DNA from 3 places in the Pseudomonas sp. B12(2026) genome. Region 3 is predicted to be linked to each of the others. Evidence: predicted binding sites of a transcription regulator. Region 3 holds the regulator's gene; each other region holds the start of a gene.
What was found. Region 3 encodes sigma-54, which starts transcription at its own class of promoters, with help from an activator protein. Its sites were predicted from a motif close to ANTGGCATNNANNTTGCTNT; they were not measured.
Positions count from the first base shown of each region.

Region 1: a site for sigma-54 is predicted at 1,375-1,394, ahead of AC3B6A_RS04735 (pilin). Genes of this name have one in related genera too.
Region 2: a site for sigma-54 is predicted at 2,086-2,105, ahead of AC3B6A_RS10740 (CmpA/NrtA family ABC transporter substrate-binding protein). Genes of this name have one in related genera too.

Region 1 covers NZ_CM173430.1:992,977-997,050, forward strand. The annotation lists gene pilB (type IV-A pilus assembly ATPase PilB) at 1-1,215, opposite strand, end outside; gene AC3B6A_RS04735 (pilin) at 1,441-1,863, shown strand; gene AC3B6A_RS04740 (PglL family O-oligosaccharyltransferase) at 2,175-3,734, shown strand; tRNA gene AC3B6A_RS04745 (tRNA-Thr) at 3,828-3,903, shown strand; gene galE (UDP-glucose 4-epimerase GalE) at 3,955-4,074, opposite strand, start outside.
Region 2 covers NZ_CM173430.1:2,288,760-2,292,833, reverse strand. The annotation lists gene acnB (bifunctional aconitate hydratase 2/2-methylisocitrate dehydratase) at 1-1,833, shown strand, start outside; gene AC3B6A_RS10740 (CmpA/NrtA family ABC transporter substrate-binding protein) at 2,210-3,412, shown strand; gene AC3B6A_RS10735 (ANTAR domain-containing response regulator) at 3,415-3,993, shown strand.
Region 3 covers NZ_CM173430.1:1,098,130-1,102,203, forward strand. The annotation lists gene rapZ (RNase adapter RapZ) at 1-208, opposite strand, end outside; gene ptsN (PTS IIA-like nitrogen regulatory protein PtsN) at 211-675, opposite strand; gene hpf (ribosome hibernation-promoting factor, HPF/YfiA family) at 685-993, opposite strand; gene AC3B6A_RS05175 (RNA polymerase factor sigma-54) at 1,072-2,571, opposite strand; gene lptB (LPS export ABC transporter ATP-binding protein) at 2,814-3,539, opposite strand; gene lptA (lipopolysaccharide transport periplasmic protein LptA) at 3,539-4,074, opposite strand, start outside; gene lptC (LPS export ABC transporter periplasmic protein LptC) at 4,062-4,074, opposite strand, start outside.

The DNA of each region.
Region 1 (4,074 bases), 110 kb from region 3:
TTCCGCGGTTTCCAGGTCACGGATCTCGCCCACCATGATCACGTCCGGGTCCTGGCGCAGGAAGGCGCGCAGCGCCTGGGCGAAGTCCATGCCCTGCTTCGGGTTGACGTTGACCTGGTTGATGCCTTCCAGGTTGATCTCCACCGGGTCTTCCGCGGTCGAGATATTGATGTCCGGCGTGTTGAGGATATTCAGGCCGGTATACAGCGATACCGTCTTGCCCGAACCGGTAGGGCCAGTCACCAGGATCATGCCCTGCGGCTTCTTCAACGCATCCAGATACAGCTGCTTCTGCCCATCTTCGTAGCCGAGGGCGTCGATGCCCATCTGTGCGCTGGCCGAATCGAGGATCCGCATCACGATCTTTTCGCCCCAGAGCGTGGGCAGGGTGTTGACGCGGAAATCGATGGACTTGGTCTTGGACACGCGCATCTTGATGCGACCGTCCTGGGGCTTGCGGCGTTCGGAGATATCCAGGCCGGCCATTACCTTGAGGCGGGCGGAGATGCGGCTGGCCAATTGGATTGGCGGCTTGGCCGTTTCGTGGAGCATGCCGTCGGTGCGGAAGCGAACTCGGTAGATCTTCTCGTAGGGCTCGAAGTGCAGGTCCGACGAGCCGCCCTTGATGGCATCCAGCAGCATCTTGTTGACGAAGCGCACCACCGGCGCGTCATCGGCGTCGCCGCCGATGGCTTCTTCCTTGTTTTCGGAGCCCCCGGCCTCGATGTCCAGCGCTTCCAGGTCGACATCGCTCAACTCGTCCAGCCCACCGGTTGCGCTCTCGAAGAACTTCTCGATGGCGTCGCCGAGCCTGTCGTCCTCGACCAGGATGGCTTCGGTGGTCAGGCCGGTGCTGAACTGGACGTCGGTGATCGCCTGGTGATTGGTCGGGTCCGACAGGCCGACGAAGAGCTTGTTGCCCCTGCGCCACAAGGGGAGGACGCGGTGCTGGCGCACCAGCTTCTCGCTGACCAGGTCCTTGGGAAAGCTCTCGCGGTCCAGGCTGCTCAGGTCGCAGAAGGCGATGCCGAACTGTTCGGCGGCCAGCTCCGTCAGGGGGCGGCTTTTCACCAGCTTGTTCTGTACCAGGTAGGTCACCAGCGACAGCTTGTTGCGCTGGGCCTGCAGTTGAGCCTGCCGCGCGCTGTTCTCATCGAGCAGTTGAGACAGCACCAGCTGCCGGGCAAGGCCGGACAGGACGACTTGATCGTTCATGGGGAATAGCCGGATGAAGAGATTTAAGCCTTATAACGCAGTTAGGGGGAGGTGCCAAATTCAGCAGAGTGCTGCTGTCGAAAATTGTCACTTCCTGCGTAATTTCGCTTCTGATTATCTGAAATTACCTACAGGTGTCGTGTTTTATGGCGTAGGAATCTTGGCACGGAAGCTGCTTTCTCCGAAGCAGGTCCTAGGACCGTACCTAAAAAACTGGAGAGAACTATGAAAGCTCAAAAAGGCTTTACCCTGATCGAACTGATGATCGTGGTTGCGATCATCGGCATCCTGGCCGCCATCGCTCTGCCGGCTTATCAGGATTACACCACTCGCGCCAAGATCAGCGAAGTTATCGTAATGGCTGCTCCGGCCAAGCTGGCTGTGGCTGAAACCAGTTCTTCTCTCGGCGGTCTGGCATCGCTGACTGCTTCGAACTCCGGTTATACCTTCCCGGGTGCGACTAAATACGTTTCTGGTATCACCATTAATGACGGAGACGGTATTGTAACCGCAACTTCGATCGTTCCGAATGCTGAAGGTGATATTGTTCTTACGCCTACTGAAAATACTAATGGTAGTGGTCAGCTGACCTGGAAATGCACCACCACTATCGATCCCAAGTTCGTTCCTCAAGAGTGCCGTCCTTGATAGCACTGTGATTCTTGTGGCTTAAAGAGGCGACCTTCGGGTCGCTTCTTTTTTGCGGTCAGGTTTGGATTGTCGGTGCGCTGGGGCTTTATGAAGTGGACTGTGGGAAGTGTGTGTCCGGAGTTCAGGGCCGGCTGCATTGGCTTGGGGAGGGGGCGAGGTTGTATCGAGTGAGTGGAGGAAATGAGGATAGGGCGGAATGTTCGACGCTTGTGAGAGTTCTTTGGGTAGTTGTCGCTTCGTTCCCTTGGTTGCTGCCTACGCACACGGATCCCTGGACTACCTTCTACAATGACTCCATGGCGGCAGCTATGTTGCTTCCGTTGGTCGTTCTGTTGTTCTTCTCTTCGCCGCGGGGTTGGACTGTAACTCGTGGGGCATTCTTTATTTTCAGTCTGTCTATCATTCCTGTCTTTCAGGCGATGGCAGGGCTGCTTCTCATTCCTGAAGAGTCTTTTCTAATTGCGGGTTTCATTCTGGTCTTTGCAATTGCCTTGTCCTTGGGGCAGCAGAGGCAATTGGTAGATTCCTATCGAATTGCAGATGGTTTGTTCGCAATTTTTTTCCTTGTTTCGATACTTTCTACTGGACTGGCCCTGTATCAATGGTTCGCGCTTGATGGGTTGGGGATTCTGGTGCCTTCCCCCGCGACAGGCGGAGTGAGGGTTGTTGCGCTTGTCGGGCAAGCCAACAATCTTGCGACACTTCTGGTTTGGGGGTGTATCGGAGTCTGGTGGGCCTATGGCAGACGTTTTATCGGTGGTGGCTGTGCTGTCTTGGCGGTCGCCTTCTTCTTGCTGGGGGTGGTCCTGACGGGCTCGCGTACTGGCTGTCTTCAGGTCGCTTTCCTTGCTGTGGTTGCTCTCATGTTGTGGTGGCCTCGCGATGTAAGGAAAAGACTGGTCGCGGTGCTATTGCTGGCAAGTTGGTTTGTTTCTTTGCTATTGCTTATTCCATCGCTGGGTGATTTTCTCTTTGGTGCAACAGGTCGGGAGATGTTAAGTGCCGGCCTGCGTCCGATTTTTTGGTCCATGGCGCTTGAGGGCATTGCAGAACGGCCGTTGCTTGGGTATGGCTGGAACCAGGTTGTATCGGTTCATGTGGAGTTTGCCGAGAAGTATCCGGGCCTAAGTTCAGTTATGGGGCATGCGCATAACCTCTTCCTTGACCTGCTGCTCTGGAATGGGGTCGTAATTGGCACGGTGTTGGTGGCTGCTATTGTCTGCTGGGGAGTCGGGCAGGTTCTGAAGGTGAGGACGGAGCGGCATGGCATCATTCTGGCCGCCATTGGTGTCTTCCTTATTCACTCGATGCTTGAGTTGCCTCATCTTTACTTGATTTTCCTGGTGCCAGTCGGCTTGCTGGTTGGTATGGCAAGTTCGTTCTTGCCCATGAAGACCGTCGCTACGTTGCCACGCTTCTCGATAATCGTGATTGGTGCGGTGATGGCTGTGGTTCTTGTAATTGTATTTCGCGACTACAGATTGATAGAGGAGAGCCTGGCTGCGCGTAAATTGGTGGCTGCGCGAATATCGGGCGCAGTAATCCCAGCCTCTCCATACGTGATTCTCCTCAAGTCGCTGCAGAGTGCACTTGAGCGCCTGGACACGGAGCCAAGGCGAAACATGTCGGCTGCGGCTCTCGAAGGAGAGCGTCTTGCAGTCTTGCGCTACCCGACAACTGGTGGGCTTTTTCGGTATGCGCAATCAGCCGCGTTGAACAATAGAACAGGAGAGGCGGCCTGGGCGTTGCAGCTCATCTGTGACCTCAAGCCAAAGCGGGATTGCAGATCGGCGATTAATGATTGGGCGGTCGTGGCGTCGTCGGGTAATCCTGAAATGAGTTCCGTTGTTTTGCCAAGAGTGGAGTGAGTTTCGCACCTGCACCGCCTAATCACTTCGGCGTATATCAAATCGCCTGGATGGATTGATTCGCAGGGACCGGGATGGTAGCTTACGCCCGCCGCCGGTGTAGCTCAGTCGGTAGAGCAGCTCATTCGTAATGAGAAGGTCGGGGGTTCGATTCCTCTTACCGGCACCATCTTCAACAAAAAGCCCCGCTTTCGAGCGGGGCTTTTTGTTTGTCTGCGCTTCAGCCGTCGACGTAGCCGCCGGGGTTGCGGCGTTGCCAGTTCCAGGCGTCGCGGCACATGTCCTCGAGGCTTCGGGCGGCGTGCCAGAGCAGTTCCTGGCCAGCCAGGTCGGGATCGGC
Region 2 (4,074 bases), 1.2 Mb from region 3:
GACATCCCCCACGTTCCGAACAAGCGCGCTGGCGGCTTCTGCTTCGGCACCAAGATCGCCCCGATCTTCTACAACACCATGGAAGACGCCGGCGCCCTGCCGATCGAATTCGATTGCACCAACCTGGCCATGGGCGACGTCATCGACGTGTACCCGTACGAAGGCAAGGTCGTGCGTCATGACAGCGGCGAAGTGGTCACCACCTTCGAGCTGAAGACCCCGGTCCTGCTGGACGAAGTCCGCGCCGGCGGCCGTATCCCGCTGATCGTTGGCCGTGGCCTGACCGAGAAGGCCCGTGCCGAGCTGGGCCTGGCTCCGTCCGACCTGTTCAAGAAGCCGGAAGCGCCGGCCGACAGCGGCAAGGGCTTCACCCTCGCCCAGAAGATGGTTGGCCGCGCCTGCGGTCTGGCCGAAGGTCAGGGCGTACGTCCGGGCACCTACTGCGAACCGAAGATGACCACCGTCGGTTCCCAGGACACCACCGGCCCGATGACCCGCGACGAGCTGAAAGACCTGGCTTGCCTGGGCTTCTCCGCCGACCTGGTGATGCAGTCCTTCTGCCACACCGCCGCCTATCCGAAGCCGATCGACGTCAAGACCCACCACACCCTGCCAGACTTCATCATGACCCGCGGCGGTGTCTCCCTGCGTCCGGGCGACGGCATCATCCACAGCTGGCTGAACCGCATGCTGCTGCCTGACACCGTCGGCACCGGCGGCGACTCGCACACCCGCTTCCCGATCGGCATCAGCTTCCCGGCCGGTTCCGGCCTGGTCGCCTTCGCCGCTGCCACCGGCGTGATGCCGCTGGACATGCCGGAATCGGTCCTGGTGCGCTTCAAGGGCAAGCTGCAACCGGGCATCACCCTGCGTGACCTGGTCCATGCGATCCCCTACTACGCCATCCAGGCCGGCCTGCTGACCGTCGAGAAGAAGGGCAAGAAGAACATCTTCTCCGGCCGCATCCTCGAGATCGAAGGTCTGAACGACCTGACCGTCGAACAGGCCTTCGAGCTGTCCGACGCCTCCGCCGAGCGTTCGGCTGCCGGTTGCACCATCAAGCTGCCGGAAGAAGCCATCGCCGAGTACCTGAAGTCCAACATCACCCTGCTGCGCTGGATGATCGGCGAAGGCTACGGCGACGCCCGCACCCTGGAGCGCCGCGCCCAGGCGATGGAAGCCTGGCTGGCCAACCCGCAACTGCTGGAAGCCGACAAGGACGCCGAATACGCCGCGGTCATCGAGATCGACCTGGCCGACGTCAAGGAACCGGTACTCTGCGCGCCGAACGACCCGGACGACGCCCGTCTGCTGTCCAGCGTCCAGGGCCGCAAGATCGATGAGGTCTTCATCGGTTCCTGCATGACCAACATCGGTCACTTCCGCGCTGCCGGCAAACTGCTGGACAAGGTCAAGGGTGGCATTCCGACCCGTCTGTGGCTGGCTCCGCCGACCAAGATGGACGCCCACCAGCTGACCGAGGAAGGCTACTACGGCATCTACGGCAAGGCTGGCGCGCGCATGGAAATGCCGGGCTGCTCGCTGTGCATGGGTAACCAGGCTCGCGTACAGACCGGTTCGACCGTGGTCTCCACCTCGACCCGTAACTTCCCGAACCGTCTGGGCGACGCCACCGACGTGTTCCTGGCATCCGCCGAGCTGGCCGCCGTCGCTTCGATCATCGGCAAACTGCCGACCGTCGAGGAGTACATGGCCTACGCGAAGGACATCGACAGCATGTCTGCCGATATCTACCGCTACCTGAGCTTCGACCAGATCGCCGAGTTCCGCGAAGCCGCAGCCAACGCGAAGATCCCGGTCGTCCAGGCCTGAGTGATCCCCGCGTGACGAAAAGCCCCGCCCTGTGCGGGGTTTTTCTTTTCCGGCGCCCGCGTTAGAGCGGGCGGCGCCTGGCTCACGATGGGCCTAATACTTATTGACCGTTGCGACCGCGGCCCGCGCGGCTATGGTGACAGCAGGCCCTGCCGATATCCCTTGCTCAGGTGCCCTTGATGGAACCCTCCAGAGGTGCGCTCCCTTCCTCTGCGCCCCGCCCCTGTGGCGGGGCTTCTTTTTTCCGCCGCGCCTGGCACACCCCTTGCTGTGAGCCCTGCAACAGGCAGCCCAACGGCGGGCCCTGAAAGACGATGGCGTCGCCCCCGTCCATCGACGGCCGGTGGAGCGACGCCCTTTGCCTTCAGAGGTGGACATGATCGACAGCACAAGCGGCCGACCGGACAGCCTGGCCTGGGTCGCCGGTTCCGACGCGCCGGAGAAGAGCGTACTGAACCTGGGCTTCATGGCCCTCACCGATTCCGCATCCCTGGTGGTCGCCGCCACCCAGGGCTTCGCCCAGCCCCACGGCCTGACCCTCAACCTGCAGCGGCAGAGTTCCTGGGCCGGCCTGCGCGACCGCCTGCTCAGCGGCGAGCTGGACGCGGCGCAGGGCCTCTATGGCCTGATCTACGGCATGCAGCTCGGCCTGGGCGGTACACCGGCCACCGACATGGCCGTGCTCATGGGGCTGTGCCAGAACGGCCAGTCGATCAACCTCGCCGCGCCGCTGATGCGCGACGGCGTGACCTGCGCCGAAGCACTCCGGCACCACGTGCGCCACAACGGTGCAGCGCTGACCCTGGCGCACACCTTCCCCACCGGCACCCACGCGCTCTGGCTGTATTACTGGCTGGCCAGCCACGGCATCCACCCGCTGCGCGACGTGCGCTCGCTGGTGGTGCCGCCGGCGCAGATGGTGGCGCACCTCAGGGCCGGGCGCATCGACGGCTTCTGCGCCGGCGATCCGTGGGGGCCGCTGGCGGTGGACGAAGGCCTGGGCTTCACCCTCGCCACCAGCCAGCAGATCTGGCCGGACCACCCGGAAAAGGTGCTGGGCACCACCCGCGCCTTCGTCGAGCAATACCCCAACACCGCCCGCGCGCTGGTCATGAGCATCCTCGACGCCAGCCGCTTCATCGAGGCCAGCGCGGACAACCTGCGCGGCGCCGCCCGCCTGATCAGCAGCGAGGAATACGTCGACGCCCCGCTCCCCAGCATCGAGCCGCGCCTGCTCGGCCACTACCAGGACGGCCTCGGCCACGCCTGGCAGGATGCCCATCCGCTGCGCTTCTTCAACGACGGCCAGGCCAACGTCCCCTGGCTGTCCGACGGCATCTGGTTCATGACCCAGTTCCGCCGCTGGGGCCTGCTGCGCGAGGACGTCGATTACCTCGGCATCGCCCGCCAGGTCCAGCGGCTCGACCTGTACCGCGAAGCCGCCGGCGCCGTGGGCGTGCCCGTGCCGCGCGCCGAGATGCGCGCCTCGACCCTGATCGACGGCCGCGTCTGGGATGGCAGCGATCCGGCCGGCTATGCCCGCGGTTTCGAACTGAACGCCCTGGCGGAGCGAGGTTGAGCATGCTGCGCGTCCTGCTGATCAACGACACCCCGAAGAAGGTCGGGCGCCTCAAGGCGGCGCTGGTGGAGTCCGGCTTCGAGGTGGTCGACGAATCCGGCCTCACCCTCGACCTGGCGCAGCGCGTGGAAGCCCTGCGTCCGGACGTGATCCTCATCGACACCGAATCCCCCGGCCGCGACGTGCTGGAACAGGTGGTGCTGGTCAGCCGCGACCAGCCCCGCCCCATCGTCATGTTCACCGACGAGCACGACCCGCAGGTGATGCGCCAGGCCATCCGTTCCGGGGTCAGCGCCTACATCGTCGAGGGCATCCAGGCCCAGCGCCTGCGGCCGATCCTCGACGTCGCCATGGCCCGCTTCGAGAGCGACCAGGCGCTGCGCGCGCAGTTGCAGGCGCGCGAACAGCAGTTGGCCGAGCGCAAGCGCATCGAACTGGCCAAGGGTCTGCTGATGAAGATGAAGGGCTGCTCCGAGGAAGAGGCCTATACCCTGATGCGCCGCCAGGCCATGGGCCGCCAGCAGAAGCTGGTGCAGGTGGCCGAGCAGATCATCGCGATGCACGAGATGCTCGGCCACTGACCGGCCATCTGCCAGCGGCGGCACCCCGCGATCAGAACGCCAGCCGGCCTGCTGGCCCCCGCCCGCGCGATCGCTGCGTAT
Region 3 (4,074 bases):
GCTGCAACTGGCTGGGCAGGTTGCGTGCGTCGATCGAGACGGCGACCTGCGGCTGCAGCAGCTCGGTGTGCAACAGCGCGCGTTGCGCCAGGTCCGGGAGCAGGCTGGCGGGCAGGTTGTCGATGCAGTAGAAACCGTTGTCCTCGAGCACGTTGAGCGCAGTGCTCTTGCCCGAGCCGGAGCGTCCGCTGACGATGATCAGGCGCATGATCAGTGGCCGTTCTGGAAGTCCACGACGATCCGGTGCAGCTCCTCGCCGTTGGCGGCGTGGCGCAGGCGGTCACGGACGTCGGAACGGTCAAGCATGGAAGCGATCTGCCGGAGCAGTTCCAGGTGCTCTTCGGTGGCGGCTTCGGGGACCAGCAGGACGAATACGAGATCGACCGGCGCGCCGTCGAGGGCGTCGAAGTCGACCGGGGAGTCCAGGTGCAGGACGGCGCTGATGGGGGATTGGCAGCCGGGGAGGCGGCAGTGTGGAATGGCGATGCCATTGCCGAATCCGGTGGAGCCCAGACGTTCCCGGGCCACCAGATTTTCGAAGATGTCCTGCGCATCGAAACCTGGCAGCTCGCGAGCTACCAGGTTGGCGATTTGTTCGAGTACGCGTTTCTTGCTGCCGCCCGGCACGTTCACCAGGGAACGGCCGGGGGTCAGGATTTGCTCGAGTCGAATCATAGGGAAGGGTTAACGGACGCCAACACCCTGCTGGCGTTCGAGGTATTTTTCCTTGTGCTTGATCAGTTGGCGGTCGAGCTTGTCGACAAGCAGGTCGATGGCCGCGTACATGTCTTCATGCTCGGCGCAGGCCACCACCTCGCCCCCGGCGATATGCAGGGTGGCTTCGATTTTCTGCTTCAGTTTTTCGACCTCCATGATGATCTGAACATTGGTGATCTTGTCGAAGTGGCGCTCCAGTCGGCCAAGTTTCTCGCCGACATAGTCGCGCAGGGCGTCGGTCACATCCAGTTGATGTCCACTGATGTTGACTTGCATACCGCTTTCTCCTTATTGCCCGTGTGTAAGTGGCAGGTTAGGTGGCCTGCCGCCGGAACACCTTGGCGTGGATCAACGTCATACCAGCCGCTTGCGTTCGCTGGAGGGGGCGATCCCTAGGGACTCCCGGTACTTGGCGACGGTACGACGTGCCACTTGAATGCCCTGTGCCTCCAGTAAACCAGCGATCTTGCTGTCGCTCAATGGCTTTTTCGGACTTTCCGCGGCGACCAGTTTCTTGATGATGGCGCGGATCGCGGTGGACGAGCACTCGCCGCCTTCGGAGGTGCTGACGTGGCTGGAGAAGAAGTACTTCAGCTCGAAGATGCCGCGCGGGGTGTGCATGAATTTCTGCGTGGTGACCCGCGAGATGGTCGACTCGTGCATGCCCACGGCTTCGGCGATGTCGTGCAGGACCAGGGGCTTCATCGCCTCCTCGCCGTACTCGAGGAAACCGCGCTGGTGCTCGACGATCTGGGTCGCCACCTTCATCAGCGTCTCGTTGCGGCTCTGCAGGCTCTTGATGAACCAGCGGGCTTCCTGCAACTGGTTGCGCATGAAGGTGTTATCCGCGCTGGAGTCGGCGCGGCGCACCAGGCCGGCGTACTGCGAGTTGACGCGCAGGCGCGGCACGGCTTCCTGGTTCAGTTCCACCAGCCAACGCTCGTTGTGTTTGCGGACGATGACGTCGGGCACCACGTACTCGGCTTCACCGGATTCGATCTGCGAGCCGGGGCGCGGGTGCAGCGACTGGATCAGTTCGATGGTTTCGCGCAGCTCGTCTTCCTTGAGCTTCATGCGCCGCATCAGTTGGCTGTAGTCGCGGCTGCCGAGCAGGTCGAGGTGGTCGGCGACCAGCTTCTGGGCCTCGGCCAGCAGGTAGGTGTTAGCCGGCATCTGGCGCAGTTGCAGCAGCAGGCATTCACGCAGGTTGCGCGCGCCGACGCCGGCGGGTTCGAGCTGCTGTACGCGGCGCAGGACGACTTCCACTTCGTCCATCTCCACGCCCAGCTCCGGGTCGAGGGAAGCGAGGATGTCGTCGAGGGATTCTTCGAGGTAACCGTCGTCGTTGATGCCGTCGATGATGCTCAGGGCGATCAGGCGGTCGGTATCGGACATCGGCGCCAGGTTGACCTGCCAGAGCAGGTGGCTCTGCAGGCTTTCGCCGGCGGAGGTGCGGGCGGTGAAGTCCCACTCGTCATCGTCGCTGCTGGGCAGGCTGCTGGCGCTGGTCTGGTAGATGTCTTCCCAGGCGGTATCGACCGGCAGTTCGTTGGGGATGCGCTCGGCCCACTGGTCCTCATCGAGGCTGTCGGCAGACGGAGTGGTGCTTTCCTGGTAGCTGTCCTGGGCGTTGCTGCCGGGGCTGGCGGCGGATTCGTCGCCGTCGGCCAGCGGGTCGCTGTTGTCGTAGTCGTCGCCGTCTTCCTGGCGCTCCAGCATCGGGTTGGACTCCAGGGCTTCCTGGATTTCCTGTTGCAGGTCCAGCGTGGAGAGCTGGAGCAGTCGGATGGCCTGTTGCAGCTGCGGGGTCATCGTCAGCTGCTGACCCATCTTGAGGACGAGCGATGGTTTCATGGCTGGAACTAGGCACCTTGTTCGCTGGCGCGGCAAGCGCCATATCCACGACTACGGACGCCGGGGCGCCGCGAGGAAGCAAATTATATGCCTGAGTCTGAACGCTTTGCCTAGGGCCTGTCGACCTTTCGTTGCAGGCTGCCCGCCGGGCGGATGCGGCGCGGCAGAATACGCGGCGCCGGAGGCAGCTCCGGGCCGTCAGGAAGGGGGTGGGGCGCCGCCCGTGGAGGGCGGCCTCCGGGTCAGAGGCGGAACTCGTGACCCAGATAGACTTCCTTCACCAGGTCGTTGGCGAGGATGGTCTCGGCGCTGCCCTCGGCGATCAGTTGACCGTCGTTGACGATGTAGGCGGTTTCGCAGATATCCAGCGTCTCGCGGACGTTGTGGTCGGTGATCAGCACACCGATGCCCTTGGCCTTGAGGTGGTGGATGATCTGCTTGATATCGCCCACGGAGATCGGGTCGACGCCGGCGAAGGGTTCGTCCAGCAGGATGAACTTCGGCGAACTGGCCAGGGCGCGGGCGATTTCCACGCGGCGACGTTCACCACCGGACAGGCTCATGCCGAGGTTGTCGCGGATGTGGTGGATGTGGAATTCCTCGAGCAGGCTTTCCAGTGCTTCCTGGCGGCCGGCGCGATCCAGGTCGCTGCGCGTCTCGAGGATCGCGCTGATGTTGTCGGCCACCGACAGCTTGCGGAAGATCGAGGCTTCCTGCGGCAGGTAGCCGATGCCGGCGCGTGCGCGGCCGTGCATGGGCAGGTGGGTGACGTCCTGGTCGTCGATGCGGACCACGCCCTGGTCGGCGCGGACCAGGCCGACGATCATGTAGAAGCAGGTGGTCTTGCCCGCTCCGTTGGGGCCGAGCAGGCCGACGATCTGTCCGCTGTCGATGCTCATGCTGACATCGCGGACCACTTGCCGGCTCTTGTAGCTCTTGGCGAGGTGCTGGGCGGTGAGCGTGGCCATTACTGCGCTTGATCCTGCTTTTTCTTGGGCTGGATGACCATGTCGATACGCGGGCGCGGTGTGGTCACCTGGGCGCCGGTGGCGCGGCCTGCGTTGACGATCTGGCGCTGGGTGTCATAGACGATCTTCTCGCCTTCGAAGGTGTTGCCTTCCTGGATCACCTTGGCCTGGTCGATCAGCACGACGCGGTTCTGGGTGACGAAGTACTGGATCGTCAGGCCGTAGGCCTTGGTGATCTCCTTGTCCGGCGCGGGCTTCTGCTCGAAGTAGGCAGGCTTGCCCACCGAGGTGACGACCTCGATTTCGCCGTCCTTGTTCTGCTTGAGGGTGACGGTGTTGCCGGTCAGCTTCATGCTGCCCTGGGTCACCACCACGTCGCCGCGGTAGACGGCGACACCTTGCTTGTCGTCCAGCTCGGCGCTGTCCGCCTGGACGCGAATGGGCTGTTCCCGGTCGGTGGGAAGGGCCCAGGCGGCGGAGCTGCCGATGGCGGCGGCGAGGCTGAGGAGAAGGGGGAGGGTTTTAACGAACCTCA